One region of the Chryseobacterium sp. 2TAF14 genome, then DNA from elsewhere that is predicted to be linked to it. Evidence: riboswitches for the same ligand, from Rfam matches in the RefSeq annotation. Region 1 holds a riboswitch; the other holds the start of a gene.
The links. A riboswitch is a leader RNA that binds a small molecule or an ion and turns the genes downstream of it on or off. The one in region 1 is predicted to bind thiamine pyrophosphate.
Positions count from the first base shown of each region.

Region 1 (16,193 bases):
ACTACGCAAGGAACTAGAAGAAACAAAGCTTGAACGTGACATCTTAAAAAAGGCGGTAGGCATCTTCTCCAAGAGAGACGGGTAAGATATAAATTTATCAAAGAACACGCTGGAGTGTTTCCTGTCGGGAAGATGTGCGAAGTATTAAAGGTAAGCAGGAGCAGTTTTTATCATTGGAAGAAAAGAAAGCCTAGTAAGCGATCAGAAAGAAGAGCCATTTTATCAGCAGAAATCTTCAGTATTTATCATTGGAGCCGTGGGAGGTATGGAAGCCCTCGTATTGCCCGAGAACTAGAAGCAAAAGGAATGAGAGCTTCACGTCCTTTGGTGGCTAGATTAATGAGAGAACGCAACCTGAGAAGTATTGTAAAGAAAAAATTTAAGAAAACTACCAACTCATCCCATCGATACCCTGTTGCTGAAAATTATTTGAATCAAAATTTTCAGGTTAAAAACAGAGGTTTGGGTGTCTGATATTACGTATATCCGCACAGGTCAGGGTTGGTTGTATCTTACTACAGTCATTGATTTGTTTGACAGAAAGGTTATCGGCTGGTCATTAAGTGAGACGATGAAGGCTCAGGCCAGTATTGCTGCCTTGAAAATGGCAAGACTCCATCGTCCTTTACAGGATCATGACAGCTTGATTTTCCATTCAGATAGAGGAATACAATATGCGTGTACAGAATTTACATCAATAGTCGGAAAAAACATTACTCGAAGCATGAGTGGAAAAGGGAACTGTTATGATAATGCTGTAGCAGAGAGCTTTTTCAAAACTCTGAAAACAGAACTTGTCTACCAAAATAAATATGAAACTAGAGATCATGCCAAAAACTCTGTGTTTGAATATATAGAAACATTTTACAACACTCACAGAAGGCATTCGGCTTTAGGAAATTTAACTATAAAAGAGTATCAAAATTTAATGTCTAATCAATCTAAAAATGTAGCATAAAGAGTATATAAATTTTGCCTCAAAAATAGTTGCAAGTTCATAAAAAAGTTTATGTTTATATTGAGTCAATGACAAGTCTCCACACTATGCTTATGATTCGGATCTGTGTTGTGACAATTCACATCATGCTCCGGAGAAACCATCATAGCTTCCGAAGGCGGAGAAATGTAGGGAATCCCAAGTTCAAGTCCTCTTAAAATAAATAATCCACCCAAGATAATCATTACGACTGGAATTGCTTTTAAAATTTTTGTTCTGAATGCCTGATTCATCAAATTTCCCACCAAAACAACTGTGAACATAAACGGAAGTGTTCCCAATCCGAATAATGCCATGAAAGAAGCGCCCTGCCAAATTCCGCCGCTTGCAAGACTGGCTGTAAGAGCCATGTAAACCATTCCGCAGGGTAAAAAACCGTTCAAAATACCTGTGGTGAATCTTGAGCGGTAATCTGCTTTTTGGAGGAGTTTTCCTAAGTTTGATTTAACTTTAAAAAGAAATTTAGAAATAAAAGGAATCTTTGAAACAAAATCTTTTCCGCCAAACGAAAACAAAGCCATGATAATCAGCAAAATTCCCACACCAATCGTAAGATATTGCTGAAAACCTGCCATTTCAAAACCCTGACCTACAATTCCCAATATTGCTCCTAAAAAAGCATAAGTTGTGATTCTTCCAAACTGATAGGTGAAATTTTGAAGGTAATAATTGGTTGCCTGCTTTTTGGTTAAACCCATTGATAACGCAATGGGACCGCACATTCCGATACAGTGAAAACCGGACGCGAAGCCTAAGCCAATTGCAGATATAATCAATGCTATTTCCATATCACGTCATAATCGAGTCTGTAGTCGATTTTATCTTTGATCCAATGAAGTCTTAAGGTATAATTTCCGTTTTTTAAAACTGAAGCCGGGATCAGAAATGAATTTGCTACATCTAGCTTTACCGTTTTTTTTATGTCTAAATTCTGGTCATCTGATCTGTTTAAAACAAAACTTACTATCGAATTTGAATTGTTGACATCTTTCGGCAACGTTAGTTTAATACCTTGTGGCGACTGACTGTAAACAGGCTTTTCAAGAAGCTCATCTCCACGTTTTTTGGCATCTATTACCGATTGGTAAAGAAGCTCTTCTTCGTAATATTTGTCAGTTACCATTTCAGAATTTTTCTGCCCGTTCGGGAAAAGAAAAACCATGGATAAAATAAATATAATAAATGAGGCTAAAGCTAAAAAAATACCGTGTCCCCAAGTGAAATTTTTCATAATCTTAAAATTTTAAAACTGTAATTTAAAAGGTCCTTCGAAATACGTCTGATAAGAATCGATCAGTTTTCCTTTCATATCATAAACGCCGATGGTGATGTTTTGTTTAGACAGATTCATATCTGCCTCCGGAAAGCTGATGTTGATGGTTCCTTTTGAAATCTTGTCGCGTTCCACACTTATTTTGCTTGATCCGCTGTAGCCTACTTCTGCGTGAGCAGGTTCTATTACTTTGATGGTAACAATCTTTTTATCATTTGTTTTATTAAGGAAAGTATAGTTGTAGGTGTTGATGATTTTCCCTTCTCTTACAAAGAATGTGCTTCCTGCAGGTTTGATGAATTTTGCTTCTATTTCGCCACGGCTTGAGAGTAAATATCCTAAAAATCCTACCAGTAAGACCAAAACAACGGCAAAACCTTTCATTCTTCCTGTAAATTTATACGGAGTTCCGGTTTCTATTTCTTTTTCGGATGCATAACGTATCAAGCCTTTCGGTAAACCTACCTTTTCCATTACTTCGTCACAGGCATCAATACATGCGGTACAGTTTACACATTCCAATTGTTGCCCGTCTCTGATGTCAATTCCGGTAGGACAAACGACTACACATTGATAACAGTCGATGCAATCTCCTTTTCCTGCGGCTTTTCGGTCTTCCCCTTTTCTCCATTTAGAGCGGTTTTCACCTCTTTTAAAATCGTAAAATACGTTGATGGTTTCTTTATCAATTAAAACGCCCTGCAATCTTCCGTAAGGACAAACCAATGTACAAACCTGCTCTCTGAACCACGCAAAAACAAAGTAAAAAGCTGCCGTAAAAAGTATCATTACGATAAAGTTGGTAGGATTGGCAAACGGGCCTTCAGAAACAATGCTGAATACTTCCTGATAACCCACAATATACATAAACATAAAGTGTGTAATAATCAGGGAAATGATAATGTAAACCGACCATTTCAAGCTTCTTTTCCAAATTTTTTCAGAGTTCCACTCTTGTCTGTCCAGCTTCATTTGCTTATTTCGGTCTCCTTCAATCAGGTATTCTATTTTACGAAAGACAGATTCCATAAAAATTGTCTGAGGGCAGATCCACCCGCAGAAAATTCTTCCGAATGCAATGGTAAAAATAATAATGAAAATAAGAGATGCAATAGCACCTAAAGTAAGGATAAAAAAGTCTTGCGGATAAAAAGGCTGTCCTGCAATAAAAAATTCTCTGTCGATAACATTAAACAAAAAAAACGGGTTCCCATTAATTTTGATAAATGGTACGGCAAAATAAATAATCAGAAGAAGATAACTTACCAATTCTCTTTTGTTGGTATATCTTCCTTTTGGTTTTTTTGGAAAAACCCATTTTCGTTTACCGGATTGTTCCATTGTGCCTATAGAATCTCTATAGGTTTCAGGGTCTAAAACCTGCCCCTGTCCACCGCGAACGATGTCTTCATCTATTTTTGACATTTTTACTAGGTTTTAAAAAACGAAAAAACATAATTCGTTACTATTTTTATCTAATAACAAATTATGTTTTTCATATGTTTATCTATTTTTTTTAATTACTGTTTTTCCCAATGAGCCTCATCACCATATGGCGGTGCGCCTCCTTCTTTAGGTGTAATTGGTTTTTTAAGCTGGTTGATAGAGTAGACGTAAGCTGCAACTTTTTCAATATCGCCTCCTGTAAGAACTCCATTTTTACCCCAAGCCTGCATTGCAGTCCCTGCAACACCATTTTCTACAACGTGGAATACGTTTTTGAATAAAGTTTTCTCAGGCTGGTTGTGCCAGAAATTATCTGTAAGGTTTGGTCCGATACCTCCTTTACCACCATCTGAGTGACAAGATACACAGTTGGTTTTGAAGATTTCTTCACCTGCTGCAATATTGTCTTCAGAGAAAGATGCCGATTCTATAGTTACCGGTGGCTGATCTGCAAGATATATTGCGATAGCAGCTTCTTGCTCTTTATATTCTTTATCATACTCACTAATCGGGTGTGCAAAATCTGTAAACGCATAAGCACAGATATAAACGATACAGAATACAGTCCCGAAGTAGAATAAACCTAACCACCATTTTGGTAATTGATTATCCAATTCCATAATTCCGTCGAAACCGTGGTCAATAAGAATATCTTTTTCTTCAGTATCAGACTGTTTTTTGAAGGCAGCTGCATAAAGTCTCTGAAAATAAGGTACTTTTTTCTCTGCTAAATACGCAGATTTTTCTTCAGCCGTTAATTTTTTGAATTTATTGTTTTCAATCAAATCTCCGATAGCGCTGTGAATGTATGCTAAAATAGCACTGATCACAACAGTTCCCCAGAAATATGGTGAAGCTAAAAACGCGTAGCTCTGAACAAATAAATAATAAAATATTACTAATAATACCGTTATTATTAAAATGTTTACAAAAACCGGTGTTCTTTGTCTCATAATAAATAGTTTAATTTTTTAAATTAAAATCATCTTCGTCATCCTCAAGCGGAGCGTGCTCTTCTTCTTTGTAATATTTTTTAGGCCTGCTAAAAACATATATAATCAAAGCAACGAAAAACAGCATAAAGAAAATCAGAGCCAATGTTTGATAAAAACCTGCATTGTCGGTATTGGATAATATATCTTTAAAGTTTTGAGGAATCATCGTAAACTTTTAATTTTATTAGTTACTGGCTGTTTTTATTTCTGTCGTTTTAATATCGGTTCCCAATCTCTGAAGATAAGCGATAAGAGCAATAATCTCTTTTTTCTCTAATTCTCCCTGAGGTCTTTTTGCATACGCTTCTTTAAGGTCAGCCGCTTCTACGAAGATATCTTTTACAATTTTTGCTGCCTGATTATCTGCCCATTTATCTGCAGTATCAATCTGAGCTTTTGTATAAGGTACATCGTAGGTATTTTTCATAAACTTGATTTTGTCCACCATTTGAGAACGGTCAAGATTATTTGAAATCAACCATGGGTAACGTGGCATAATAGAACCTGCAGACGTTTGTCTTGGGTTATACATATGCTTATAGTGCCAAGAACTTGGGTTTTTACCTCCTTCCCTATGCAAATCCGGTCCTGTTCTTTTCGATCCCCAAAGGAAAGGTCTGTCGTAAACAAACTCTCCGGCTTTAGAGTACTGTCCATTTTTACCGTTAAATCTTACGATCTCGTCTCTGAATGGTCTTACCATCTGCGAGTGACAAGCGTTACAACCTTCACGGATATATAGATCTCTACCTTCAAGCTCCAGCGGTGAATATGGTTTTACCGCAGATATTGTTGGTACACTTTTCTTCAATGATAAAGTAGGAATAATCTCTACCATACTTCCTATTGAGATAGTAAGCAATGATAATACCGTTAATAAAGCAGGCATTCTTTCCAGCCAAAGGTGGAAACCTTCTCCTTCTTTTCTTTTGTTGCTGATATTTGCCAAAGCCGGAGCTTCTGCAGGAACTTCTTTCTGGAATGATCCTTTTTTGATCGTCATGTAAACATTCACCACCATTAAAAGACCTCCTGAAAGGTAGAATAAACCACCAACGAATCTCATTTTAAAGTAAGGAATAATTGCAGTAACGGTGTCTAGCCAGTTTTTCCACAATAATGTTCCGTCCGGGTTGAATTGTTTCCACATTAACCCCTGAGTAAATCCTGAAATATACATTGGTACAGCATAGAAAATAATTCCTAAAGTACCTAACCAGAAATGCCAGTTTGCTAATTTAACAGACCACATTTTGGTTCTCCACATGATCGGAACCAAGTAATAGATCACACCGAATGCCATGAAACCATTCCATCCTAATGCTCCTAAATGTACGTGACCGATAACCCAGTCTGTAAAGTGACCAATTTTATTGATGTTTTTTGTAGCCAAAAGAGGTCCTTCAAAAGTTGCCATACCATAACACGTAACTGCAACTACGAAGAATTTCAGAATAGGATTTTCTCTTACTTTATCCCAGGCTCCTCTTAATGTAAGAAGTCCGTTCAGCATACCTCCCCAAGATGGTGCAATAAGCATGATTGAGAAACCAGTTCCCACTGCTTGAGCCCAAGCTGGTAAAGCGGTGTACTGAAGGTGGTGAGGTCCGGCCCAGATATAAACGAAAATCAATGACCAAAAGTGAATAATTGATAATTTGTATGAGAATACCGGTCTGTCTGCAGCTTTAGGTAAGAAATAATACATTAAACCTAAAACAGGAGTCGTCAATACGAAAGCTACCGCATTGTGACCGTACCACCATTGTACGATGGCATCTTTTGCTCCTGCATACGCAGAATAAGACTTCCATCCGGAGAACGTTAATGGTACTTCTAAGTTGTTGAATATGTGAAGCATCGCTACTGCAACCCAGGTTCCAAGATAGAACCAGATCGCTACGTAAAGGTGTCTTACTCTTCTTTTTGCAATCGTTAAAATCATATTCACCCCGAAAATGATCCATGAAACTGCGATTAATATATCGATTGGCCACTCGTGCTCAGCATATTCTTTTGAAGTATTGATCCCCATAAAGAATGTGATGAATGTAGCAACAATCATAAACTGCCATGTCCAGAAATGGATCCACGATAAAGTATCGCTGTACATTCTGGTTTTTAATAATCTTTGTGTAGAATAATAAACCCCTACATAAACAATATTACATACGAATGCAAAAATTACCGTAGTGGTGTGTAGCATTCTTATTCTACCAAACCCTAACGCACCGTTGGTATTAATTAACCCTTGTATGTTTCCTGATGCCAGACTGTTGATGGTTGTATCGTCAGTTCCGAACAAAAATTCAGGAAGCTCAGGATAGAAAAGCATCAATGCTGCCGTTAATCCAAATACGAAACCGATAATTCCAAAAACTATGGTCGCGTATAGGAATGCACGAACAATACTGTTGTCATAACTAAACTTTTGTGTCTCCATATTAACTATTCACTTTTTTCTTCAAATTTATTATTATCTTCTTTTTCCTTATCGCTGTTGTTGCCAGTATCTTTTTTTTCCTTTGTTTCATCGGAGTCAAAAAGTATTCTTACAGCCGGAGACTCGTCATCCTCAAACTGCCCTTTTCTGGCGAAAACTATAAATACGACCAGAAAAACTACAGCCAAAGAAACGCTGCATAAGATCATTAAATATAGAATATCCATCTGACAACAAAATTAACCTATTTTCGGGGTTCAAATTTAGTGAAAAATAATGACATTCATCACGAAATACAGGTTTAGGCTAATTTAAAATCAGTCTAAATAAGGGCTTTTACGCCTGTTTTTTGAAATATTTCTGCCCCAGAATCCAGGTTGAAATTGTCGTGAAAGAGATGACAGTGATGGAACTTGCAGGCATAATCAATGCCGCAAAAAGAGGATCCATATGACCGGTTACTGCAAAGCTGAGACCAACAATATTGTAAAGGAAACTGATTATGAATGTCATTTTTACAATCGTAATTGAGCCTTTACAAACGTTCAGATAATTGTCAAGCTGCGAGACTTTTTCTCCGTTCATAATAACGTCGGAAGAAGGGGTAAAGCTGTTGCTGTCGTCAGAAATTGCGATTCCTACATTGCTCTGTTTTAAAGCTCCTGCGTCATTTAATCCGTCACCGAGCATGATGACTTTTAAGCCTTTATCCTGAAGATTTTTAATATAATTAAGCTTATCTTCCGGATTTTGGTTAAATGCCATCGAGCTGTAATTCGGAATGATCTCTTTAAGCTGATTTTCTTCAGAAGCATTGTCGCCGCTCAGAATGAAAATCTTATAATTGAGAAGTCTTGTGAAAAGATTATTGAGGTTTTCACGGTACTCATTTTTAAAAATAAATTTACCGATAAACTCATTGTTTTTACTAATGTAAACTGCGGTTTCAAGATTTTTAGACTCCTGATTATTGTATTTTGCCGAGCCTATTTTATAACTATTTCCTCTTACGCTTGCTTCATAACCTTTTCCGGAAATCTCTTCAAAATTGTCAACCGGGAAATAGTCATCCTGAACTTCCAAAAATTCATACAACGATTTTGAAAGCGGATGATTTGAGTTTTTAACCAAGCTTTTAATATTTAATAAATCAAATTCCTGAATTTCAGAACCTTCGTATCGTATATTTGATTTTTTTCTGTGCGTAATGGTTCCGGTTTTATCAAAAACTAAAGTGTCAACTTTTGCAATTTTCTCGATCGTTAAAGTATCTTTTACATAAAATTTATTCCGGCCTAAAATTCTCATAATGTGACCGAAAGTAAAAGGAGAGGACAGCGCCAATGCACAAGGACAGGCAATGATTAAAACCGCAGAAATAACCTGGAACATCGTTTCAAGATCGATAAAATACCAATAAATTCCTGCAACAAGAGCAATTCCCAGAATAATAAAAGTAAAATATTTACTGATGTCGTTGATTAAAGTATCAAGTCCTGTCTCGTGCTTTTTAAAAGCTTCTTTGTTCCAGAGCTGGGTAAGATAACTTTGATCGACATTTTTGATAACTTCAAGCTCCAAAGATGAGCCGATTTGTTTTCCTCCGGCAAAGATTTTATCTCCTGCATCTTTAGAAATACTCACGCTTTCGCCGGTGATGAAACTATTGTCTATATTACCTTTTCCACTGATCAAAATGGCATCAACAGGAATAATTTCTTGATTTCTCACTAAAATTCTGTCGCCGATTTTTATTTCTGAAAGTAAAATATTTTCCTGCTTTCCGTTAAAGTCAACTTTAGTTACCGCGATCGGATAAAATGATTTGTAATCTCTGTCGTAAGAAAGCGAACTATACGTTCTTTTCTGGAAAATTTTCCCTAATAGCATAAAAAACAGAAGTCCGCACAAGGTATCAAAATAACCGGGACCGTAATCAGTCGCAATTTCATAAATACTTCTTCCGAATAAAACGAAAATCCCTAAAACAATCGGAACATCAATGTTTACGATTTTATTTTTCAAACCATACCAAGCAGATTTATAATAATCTGAAGCCGAATAAAACACAACCGGAACGGAAAGTAAAAACATCAAAACTCTGAACAAGCCTTTGTAATGCTCCATCCAGTAATCTTCTCCGCCAATATATTCAGGAAAGGCCAAAAACATTCCGTTACCAAAAGCAAATCCTGCAACGGCAAGTTTTATCAATAAAGATTTATCGAGATTATCCTCGTTTTTGTCAGCAGTCTCAAGATTGATTGCCGGTTTGTAGCCTAAATTGGTTAAAAATTTAGCTAAATCGCTTAATTTTAATTCGTTATGATTAAAAGAAACCTGCAAAGTTTTTCTTGTAAAATTAACCTGGGAATAATGAATGTCTTTATGCAAAGTATGAAGGCTTTCAAGTAGCCAAATGCATGAAGAACAGTGTATTACCGGAATTCTGAATGTGACAAGACTGGTGTTTCCTTCAGAAAAATCGGTGATTCTGTCAAAAATTTCTTTAGTGTCAAGATAATCAAACTGAGAAGAGTTTTCTTCTGGTCTGATGCCTGCTTTTTTATTTAATTCATAAAAATTACTGAGATTATTGGTATTCAGAATTTCATAAACAGATTTGCAGCCTGTACAGCAGAAAATTTTTTCGTCAAAAGAAATCCTTTCCTTTTCTATCCCTTGTCCGCAATGAAAACAGTTCTCGCTCACCTTCATAAATTATTGACTCACAAAATTATAACAATTTTTTTTTGTTTATCGATTTAAAATGTTCTATTTTTGTGACAAATGTCATAAAAATGTCGCAGGAACAACAAATTGCTATTGAAGAGAGATTTGCAAGAGTTTTTAATGATAAATCGTTTAAAGAAAGGCTAAACAGCGCAGATTTTGAAAAGTATTTTAAGGCTAAAAAAACCTTACGTTTTCAGAAACACGATATTATTTTTGAGGACGGAGAAACGCCGAAAGGTGTTTTCGTCTTAGAAAAAGGTGCTGCCAAACTTTCAAAATCGGGTGCTTTTGGTAAAGATCAGATTTTAAGATTTATTAAAGAAGGAGATATCATCGGGTATCGTGCATTACTTTGCGGAGAAACTTTTCAGGCAAAAGCTGAGGCAATGACGGATGTGGAAGCTACTTTTCTTCCTGCAGAAGTTTTTATGGATTTGCTTGAGGTAGATTCGCAATTGTCTTTTGTGATGCTTCAGAAAATTTCTTACGAATTGGGAGAGTCTTCCAATACCATTACTTTCCTTGCCCAAAAAACGGTAAGAGAAAGACTTGCCGAAATTCTTATTCTTTTGGAACAAAAATTAGGGACAGATCCTGAAGGCTTTATTAAAATTTCTTTAACAAGAGAAGAAATAGCCAATATCATCGGAACAGCTACCGAAAGCGCGATCCGATTGATTTCCGAATTTAAAGGGGACAGCCTCATCGAAGTAGACGGCAGAAACATCAAAATTCTCAACCACGATAAATTAATGAAACTAGGACACGTAGTTTTGTAAAATTCAAATATTTAAGTCGGCTTTAGCCGACTTTTTAACTTTAAACAATCATATCCATTATGTCTGTTCATTCCGAAATTAAAAGAGTTACTACAGAAACCTTACGAAAAATGAAATTCGATAAGGAAAAAATAACAATGCTTACCGCCTACGATTTTACCACGGCAAAAATGGTTGACGCCGGTGGTGTTGATACGATCCTGATCGGTGATTCTGCTGCAAATGTAATGGCGGGTTTTGAAACGACACTTCCGATTACTTTAGACCAGATGATTTATCATACTCAAAGTGTGGTGAGAGGGGTGGAAAGAGCATTGGTAATTGCAGATCTTCCTTTCGGAACATACCAGAGTAATCCGGATATTGCATTGGAATCTGCGGTTAGAATGATGAAAGAAGGTGGCGCTCATGCCATAAAAATTGAGGGCGGAAAAGAAATTTCTAAATCGATTAAGAAAATCATCAATGCCGGAATTCCTATTATGGGACATTTGGGATTAACCCCACAATCTATCTACCAGTTCGGAACTTATAAAGTACGAGCGAAAGAAGAAGCAGAAGCAGAGAAATTGATCAGTGATGCAAAGTTGCTTGAAGAATTGGGTTGTTTCGGGGTTGTGCTTGAAAAAATTCCTGCAGATCTTGCAAAAAAAGTAACTGAAAGTATCTCAATTCCAACGATCGGGATTGGAGCCGGACCTCATTGTGACGGACAGGTTTTGGTGTATCATGATATGGTGGGAATGAACAAAGGTTTCTCGCCAAAATTTTTAAGAAGATATTTAGATTTATATACAGAAATCACAGGAGCCGTTTCTCAATACGTAAAAGATGTGAAAAGTGCTGATTTTCCTAACCAAAATGAAAGCTATTAATGAAAAATAATTTACAGGCAGCGCAAGGAATTATCTCAATTTTAGCGATTATCTGTTTGGCAGTAGGTTACTTTAATCTATTTTCAAATGAAATCAATGTATTCCTATTCAGAAGATTATTTTATATTTTAATAGGAATCAGCTTTATCGTTCAGGGAAGAATGTTGATGTACACCAAGTTTATGTATCCTATGTATGCTGCAGCAGGTTTGTGTATCATCGGAGCTTTTTTACCAATCGATTCAAGTCTTAATGTCATAAAAACAATAGGTCTTTTAGGTGGGGTTGTAATTTCTTTTGTGAGTAGATCACAATATCGTAAATAATGTATGGAAGAGCAGATTGTTTTTGAGGACAACCACCTTTTAGTGATCAATAAAAAAGTCGGGCAGCTCGTTCAGGGTGACAAAACCGGCGATGATTCTTTATTAGAATTAATCAAAAATTTTATAAAAAAAAGAGATAATAAGCCCGGAAATGTTTTCCTGGGTTTGGTGCATCGTATCGACAGACCAACTTCAGGATTGGTTATTTATGCCAAAACATCAAAAGCGCTTTCAAGACTGACCCAAATGGTGAAAAACCGCGAGATTGAAAAGACTTACTGGGCGGTTGTTGCCAAAGAAATGATCCCGCAAAGTCAAAAACTGGTACATTATTTAAAGAAAAACGAAAAGAATAATAAGGCGATTGTTTTTCCGAAAGCGACCGAAGGTGCAAAAGAAGCGATTCTTACTTATAACGTCATTAAAACTTTAGATAATTATCTTCTTTTAGAAATCGATCTGGAAACGGGAAGACACCATCAGATCAGGGCGCAGTTATCAAAAACAGGAGTTCCTATTAAAGGTGATTTAAAATACGGTTCACCACGCTCAAATCCGGATGGCGGAATTAATCTTCATGCCAGAAAGCTTCAGTTTATTCATCCTGTTACAAAAGAAGCGGTAGAAATTATTGCTCCGGTTCCGCAGAATGATGCAGTTTGGAGAGCTTGTGAAGAATAGATATTAAATTAGAAATAAGTTAAAAATGGAAATTAGAGACAATCTGATTTCCATTTTTATTTTCTTCAAATGTAAAAATCAGTTTTACTTTTCTACTTTTTAGGAGCTATTTCCTGCTTTCCACTATATCTTTTGGGTTACGGCTCCGCTTCGCTCCGCCGCAACCCAAAAGGATGCCGTTCCAATCAGGGCTAGATTGGAAGTTGTTTGTTTAAATATTTGAAAACCAAATACAAAGATTATCATCTTATAAGAATTTTTAACTCGAATCTATCCAGTATAAAATAAAAAACATCTGCGTAATCTCCAAAATCAGCGAGATAAAAAAACAAATATTTTCACAGTTTTAAAACTTCCAGCTTCCGTCCCCCAACTTCCATCTCTTTCAAAAAATTTTGCACATCTCAAAAAAATGTCTACCTTCGCTCCACACTTTAGGGGTGTCTGTTTACAAACAGGCTGAGATTTTACCCTTTGAACCTGATTTCTAGATCATACTAGCGTAGGAAAAAGTGAGATGACTTTGCTGTACATTCTATTGTACAATGATGGGCATTCCTAAAGTGTATTTAAAAAATTTAGGAATGGAGCTCACAATAAATCACACTCTAAGACATTTTGATATACTTCCCGAAACTTTGGAAGTATTACTGGCTATTGAATTGCCCCAAAAAAGAAAAGGTATCGCAGTCGCACTTAACAATCGCATTATTCCGCAGTCATTCTGGGCGGAAACTATTCTCAACAACAAAGATTCTATTTTAATAATCACTGCTACTCAAGGCGGTTAAAAAATATTTTTATGGCTCACAAAATCACACGTTCACCGTTTCCAAACTCCAAAAAAATCTATGTTGAAGGGAAAATCCACCCGATCAATGTAGCAATGCGAGAAATTCATTTAAGTCCTACAAAACTCACCAACGGAACTTTAGAAGAAAATCTGCCTGTTACAGTTTATGATACATCAGGACCTTACACCGATGAAAATTCTGAAATTAATATCGAAAAAGGTCTTCCTCGAATCCGTGAACAATGGATTTTAGACAGAAATGATGTCGAAATTCTGGACGGAATTACTTCTGAATACGGGAAATCTCGTCTTGCAGATTCTAAACTTAATGAGCTGCGCTTCTCTTATAACCATAAACCGAAAGTGGCCAAAGAAGGAAAAGAAGTTACCCAATTATATTATGCAAAAAAGGGAATCATCACTCCCGAAATGGAATATGTCTCGATCAGAGAAAACCAAAGAATCGAACAACTGGATTTTGTTTCAAAAGATATGGCTTTTCAACATCAGGGAAATAGTTTTGGAGCAAGAACTCCGAAAAATAAAATCACACCCGAATTTGTACGAGACGAAATTGCAGCCGGAAGAGCGATCATTCCCAACAACATCAATCATCCGGAAAGTGAGCCGATGATTATCGGGCGTAATTTTTTGGTTAAAATAAATGCAAATATCGGAAACAGTGCTGTTTCATCAAGCATTGAAGAAGAAGTTGAGAAAGCGGTTTGGGCTTGTCGATGGGGTGCAGATACGATTATGGATCTTTCAACCGGAAAAAACATCCACGAAACCAGAGAGTGGATCATCCGAAACAGTCCGGTTCCGATTGGTACGGTCCCAATTTATCAGGCATTAGAAAAAGTGAAAGGAGTTGCCGAAGATTTAACCTGGGAAATTTTTAAAGATACTTTGATCGAACAGGCTGAACAAGGTGTTTCCTATTTCACAATTCACGCTGGAGTTTTGTTGAGATATATTCATTTAACAGCAAAACGTGTCACAGGAATTGTTTCCAGAGGTGGTTCCATTATGGCAAAATGGTGTTTGTTTCATCATAAAGAAAACTTTTTGTACGCTCATTTTGAAGAAATCTGCGAAATTATGAAAAAGTACGATGTTGCTTTTTCTTTAGGCGACGGTCTTCGTCCTGGTTCGATTGCCGACGCCAATGATGAAGCACAGTTTGCAGAATTGGAAACCTTAGGCGAATTAACGAAAATCGCATGGAAACACAATGTTCAGGTGATGATTGAAGGTCCCGGTCACGTTCCGATGCATATGATCAAAGAAAATATGGATAAACAATTGGAAGTGTGTGACGAAGCACCTTTTTATACTTTAGGTCCTTTAACGACGGATATTGCGCCGGGTTATGATCATATTACTTCCGGAATCGGGGCGGCGATGATTGGCTGGTTCGGTTGCGCAATGTTGTGTTATGTAACGCCAAAAGAACATTTAGGACTTCCAAATAAAGAAGATGTAAAGGTAGGAGTGATCACCTATAAATTGGCGGCTCATGCTGCAGATTTGGCTAAAGGTCATCCAGGAGCGCAATACAGAGACAATGCTTTGAGCAAGGCAAGATTCGAATTCCGTTGGGAAGATCAGTTTAATCTTTCATTAGATCCGGAAACGGCAAGATCTTATCACGACGAGACGCTTCCTGCAGACGGAGCAAAAATTGCGCATTTCTGTTCGATGTGCGGTCCGAAATTCTGTTCGATGAAAATTACTCAGGAAATCCGGGAATCTGCAGAAAAAGGAATGTTCGACAAATCTCGTGAGTTTATCGAAAAAGGAAAAGAGATTTATATATGATTATCGTAATTACACCCGAAGAATTTGTTCAGGATGAAGCTGAAATCATTAATGAATTATTTCAGGAAGGTCTGGATTTGCTTCATGTAAGGAAGCCTTTTATCAATAAAGAAGCAATGTCAGATTTTATTCAGAAAATAGATTTGCAGTTTCATTCTCAGCTTGTTTTACATAATCAATATGATTTGGCTGAAATTTTTAATATTTCAAGACTTCATTTCAGAGAAATTGACAGAGAAAATAATTTGTATAAATCTTTCCAAAATAAAATAATTTCAACTTCTGTTCATGATATTGAAGCTTTTAATGAGTTGAATGAAGATTGGGAATATGCTTTTTTGAGTCCGGTTTTTCCGAGTATTTCTAAAAAAGGATATGGTAAAGAATCAACTGTTTTGAATGATATTAAAAAACGAAACAATTCAAAAGTAAAACTGATCGCCTTGGGCGGAATTAATGAAAATAATATCAATAAAATTTCTGATAACAACGTTGACGGACTTGCTTTATTAGGAGCAATCTGGGAAAATGATGCACCTTTAGAAGTTTTCAGAAAATGCAGACAGAATATATTTTATTAAGATTTATTCAAATTTAAAAATGGAAAAACTACAATATATTTCCCAGGGTTTCACAAAAGCCGAACAGGAATTTAATATAAAAAAAGCCTTAGACAACGGGATAAAATGGATACAGATTCGCTGGAAAGATGCCCCTGAAAATGAATTTAACAAACTCTGTAAATTTTCAAAAAAAATATGTTTGGAATATCAGGCGATTTGCATCATTAACGACCATGTTCAGATGGCAAAAGAAGTTGAAGCAGACGGCGTTCATTTAGGTTTAAAAGATAAATCTGTAGAAACTGCGAGGCATATTTTAGGCAAAAATAAAATCATTGGCGGAACGGCAAATACAATAGAAAATGTTCTTCAAAGAATAAATGAATCATGTGATTACATCGGTTTGGGACCGTTAAGATTTACTTCAACTAAAGAGCAGTTAAGTCCGGTTTTAGGTTTTGAAGG
Region 1 covers NZ_JBFRGA010000005.1:23,710-39,902, forward strand. The annotation lists partial or broken gene AB4Y90_RS01195 (IS3 family transposase) at 1-958, shown strand, start outside; gene AB4Y90_RS01200 (sulfite exporter TauE/SafE family protein) at 1,024-1,785, opposite strand; gene AB4Y90_RS01205 (FixH family protein) at 1,776-2,228, opposite strand; gene ccoG (cytochrome c oxidase accessory protein CcoG) at 2,241-3,695, opposite strand; gene AB4Y90_RS01215 (cbb3-type cytochrome c oxidase N-terminal domain-containing protein) at 3,791-4,669, opposite strand; gene AB4Y90_RS01220 (cbb3-type cytochrome oxidase subunit 3) at 4,680-4,877, opposite strand; gene ccoN (cytochrome-c oxidase, cbb3-type subunit I) at 4,896-7,154, opposite strand; gene ccoS (cbb3-type cytochrome oxidase assembly protein CcoS) at 7,160-7,381, opposite strand; gene AB4Y90_RS01235 (heavy metal translocating P-type ATPase) at 7,491-9,866, opposite strand; gene AB4Y90_RS01240 (Crp/Fnr family transcriptional regulator) at 9,956-10,669, shown strand; gene panB (3-methyl-2-oxobutanoate hydroxymethyltransferase) at 10,729-11,544, shown strand; gene AB4Y90_RS01250 (hypothetical protein) at 11,544-11,870, shown strand; gene AB4Y90_RS01255 (RluA family pseudouridine synthase) at 11,874-12,551, shown strand; TPP riboswitch at 12,978-13,077, shown strand; gene thiS (sulfur carrier protein ThiS) at 13,136-13,342, shown strand; gene thiC (phosphomethylpyrimidine synthase ThiC) at 13,354-15,165, shown strand; gene AB4Y90_RS01270 (thiamine phosphate synthase) at 15,162-15,746, shown strand; gene AB4Y90_RS01275 (thiamine phosphate synthase) at 15,766-16,193, shown strand, end outside.

Region 2 (4,070 bases), on a different contig from region 1:
AAAAGCAGCAATAGCCGAAGAAAGCGTACATCCGGAACCGTGAGTGTTGTTTGTTGCAAATTTTATAGTTTCAAAACTAGATTGTTTGCCATTTTCTTCAAATAATAATGAAGTAACGGTTGGCAATTCCTGATGTCCGCCTTTAAGAAGGATATTTTTACAACCCGATTGTAAAATTTTTTCACCGGCTTTTTGCATATCTTCTAAAGTTTTAACTTCCATTTTTGCCAGGATCGAAGCTTCGTCCATATTTGGGGTAATAATTTCTGCAATGGGGAATAATTGTTCAACAATCGTCTGAATGGTTTCTTCTTCAATCAACCGATGTCCGCTTGTCGCAACCATCACAGGATCAAATACAATCGGGATTTTTGGATATTTTTTTAAAGTATTTACAATGGTTTCAACCAATTGAGAGGTATGAACCATCCCAATTTTAATAGCATCAGGAAAAATATCATCAAGCACAGCTTTTATCTGGTCTGCAACAGCTTCAGTCGGAACAGGATATATTTTTCTAACACCCATTGTATTTTGAACGGGAAGTGCAGTAAGTACCGATGTTGCATAGCATCCCAAAGCTGAAAACGTTTTGATATCTGCCTGTATTCCTGCACCGCCGCTTCCATCGAAACCTGCAATGGTAAGAACGGTTGGGTAAGTGTATTTTTTCATTTTAATATTTCGTTTTTAATTTCGTAGGCTGCTTTTTCAGGATTTTCAGAACCACAAATGGCAGATACAATAGCTAAAGAATCTGCGCCGGCTTTTATAATTGAAGCTGCATTTTTAGAATTGATATTTCCGATGGCAACAAGTGGCTTGTCTGTAAGAGATCTTATTTTTGATAAACCTTCCAATCCCCATTCTGTCACGGTGTCTTTTTTGGTTTGGGTGCTAAATATCGGACTGATTCCTAGGTAATCTGATAATTCTGTATTTACACCTTCCAATTGACTTAGATATTCAATGGAATAGCCGATCATTTTATTTTTAAAAAATAAATCATTTCTCAGACTTGACGGAGATCTGTCGTTATTCCCGACATGAATTCCTGCTGAACCAACTTTTTCGGCAACTTCAAAATGATCATTAATAATAAGCGGAATATTATATTTATCGGTAATCTCTTTTAAAGCTAATGCTTTTTGAAGAAAATTTTCTGTTGAAATATTTTTTTCACGCAGCTGAATGATATCAACACCGCCCAGAATCGATTGTTCTGCAACTTTAAGAAAGTCTTTTCCTAAACAATCTTTCTCTGAAATGACTAAATAAAGCTGATAAGGAAATGATGATTTTAAAGTCATTGCTTTACCATTTTTAAATGATTATAAAATTCATCTTCTGTAATATTGTACAGTTTATCAATAATGTTGAGTTGCAAACTTCCGGGACCTGCACTCTGTTCAGCGGCTATTTCTCCGGCTATTCCCAATAGGCTCATTGCAGAGACAACTGCGTCAGTTTTGTTTTCAATGACTCCGATAAAAGAACCGATCAATGCAGTTGCTGTACAACCGAGCCCGGTAACTTTGGTCATCATCGGATCGCCGTTTTTTAAATGTATTTCCTGAGTTTCATTGATTATGATATCGGTTTCACCTGAAATACAAATTATGGATTTATGATTTTGTGCTAATATTTTAGCGGCTTCTATGGCTTCATTGCTTTGTGCGGTACTGTCGACGCCTTTTGTAATTGTATTGCTGGTTTTTGAAAGAGCAATAATTTCGGAAGCATTTCCTCTGATTACTGTAGGATTAAAAGAAAGAATCTTGCTTAAAGCCGAATCCCGGAAAGATGACGCTCCGGCTCCTACAGGATCTAAAATCCAGGGTTTGTGTAATTCGTTTGCTTTTTTTGCAGCCAGAAGCATCGCTTCTTCCCAGTATTCATCAATTGTACCGATGTTGATAACCAAAGAATTTGAAATGTTTACCATTTCTTCCACTTCAGATTTTGCATGAGCCATGATCGGTGATGCGCCAATTGCCAGAACTGCATTTGCGGTGGTGTTCATCACAACATAATTGGTGATGCTGTGAACGAGGGGAGATGCGTTTCGTACCTGAACGATATTGCTCCAAAGATTATTTTCCATTCTATTATTTTTTATCAATAAAAGCTTTAGGATAAATCCGGAACAACAGCCGTCATGAAGAATATGGCTCATTGCTTTTCCCTACGTCGGTGTAAGCCGTATCAGGTTCAAAGGGACTCTCTCAATTCTTTTCAGAATACCCCTAAAGCGTAACACAAAAGTATTGAAAAATATTGATTATAAAAATCACATTGCCCTCAAAAATAAAGTAGTTTTTTAAATATTGAATATATTTTTAACATTAAGAAATTAAGACCTTTTAGCTTACAAAACTTAATAAAAAACAATTCATTGTTGCCTTAATCATATTCAGCTTAATTATCTAAAATTCTTAATGTTAAAGATAAGAATAAACAAAGTTTATTTAATTTAGAGAATTAAGAGATAGTTTATAAAAAAGATTAAATAAATTTTAACAGGCTCTAAGTTTTAATAAGAGTCTGTTTAAAAATTAATAAATATGAATTTCATGATTGGTTTTTCGCAAAGGCGCAAAATTGTTTAACTATAGTATGCTTTAAGGCGCAAGGATTTTATCTTCGATAAAATTGATCAGCATTATAAAAGAAAATCTTTGATTTTCTCCTTGCGTCTTAAAAACAGAGAACTTTTATAAATCTTGCGTCTTTGCGTTTTTTCAATAATTTAAACAGGCCCTAAAATAAAATATCCCTGAAAGAAGTTCCAGGGTATTTAATATATAATAGATTGAATGTTATGCAGTTAATGTTTCAATTTTTATAAGAACATCATCAATATCGAACGGTTTAGAAATAAATTCATCGGCATTGCAGGAGTTGATCACATTTTCTGCTTTTGCATGAGCACTGATGATCATTACAGGAATTTTTGAGGTAGCCTCATCTTTTTTTATCTGATTGCATAAATCTGTACCCGAACCATCCGGTAATCTTACATCTAAAATAAAAATATCGGGAACAACCGACTGATCTCTATTGTTGAAGGCTTCAACGGTGGCAAATGAACGCACGTCATAATTTTCGAATGACAGGAGCAATTGTAATGCATCTCTGATGCCTGTCTCATCTTCTACGATAAAAATTGTTTTCATGTCTCTTGCCTGGCAAAAACAAAGCCAATGTTTAGATTATGTTAAATATTTTAAAACAAATTTTCTATATAAGCCAGTATTTTTCTTTTTTAAATAAAGTTTTTAGCTTAAAAAATAGCTGTGAAACATCAATTATCAGACTGTATTTCTATCTTAAGAGATTTGAGCAGGTGACTGCAGGATAGCAGAAATTTTCGATAACTATACTTTTATAAAAATAAAAATATGAGAAATATCATGTGGGTTTTGATGATACTTTTTCGCTTTTTATTTTAATACAAATCATATTAGTAATTTTTAATAATCACCAAATCACGAAATGAAGAGATCCATAATAACTCTTGGTATTTTACTAAATACCACAGGTTTTATCTTCGCCCAGGAAACACAAACGTCCGGTAAAGCAAAAGATAGTACGCAAACCAATCCTAATAATAAAACGAAAGAGATCGAGGAAGTAGTCGTTATTGCTTACGGCACACAAAAAAAAGGAGAAGTTACCGGAGCTGTAGGAAAAGTAAATACGGCAAGCTTTAAAGACCGCCCCATTGCGAGAGTTGATCAGGCTTTGACAGGTCAGATTGCGGGAGTAAAAACCCGTGCTACTTCTGGGAAACCGGGAGAGCCATTAGAAATCAGGGTGCGTGGTTCTGCTTCTATTTCGGCAAGTAATTCTCCTCTTTATGTAATAGATGGAATGGTCGCAGATGATATGGCAAATGTTTCTCCGGATGATGTGCAATCGATTGAAGTGCTAAAAGATGCCGCTTCTACTGCAATGTACGGATCAAGAGGTTCTAACGGGATTGTAATTGTAACAACTAAAAAAGGAGTTTCCGGAAAGCCGTCATTTTCATTTTCTCAATATTACGGAGTTCAGACGATCGAAAAAAA
Region 2 covers NZ_JBFRGA010000021.1:18,454-22,523, forward strand. The annotation lists gene thiD (bifunctional hydroxymethylpyrimidine kinase/phosphomethylpyrimidine kinase) at 1-675, opposite strand, end outside; gene thiE (thiamine phosphate synthase) at 672-1,310, opposite strand; gene thiM (hydroxyethylthiazole kinase) at 1,307-2,104, opposite strand; TPP riboswitch at 2,166-2,258, opposite strand; gene AB4Y90_RS04290 (response regulator) at 2,820-3,176, opposite strand; partial or broken gene AB4Y90_RS04295 (TonB-dependent receptor plug domain-containing protein) at 3,496-4,070, shown strand, end outside.
Region 2: another riboswitch for thiamine pyrophosphate. It lies ahead of thiM (hydroxyethylthiazole kinase); the one in region 1 lies ahead of thiS (sulfur carrier protein ThiS).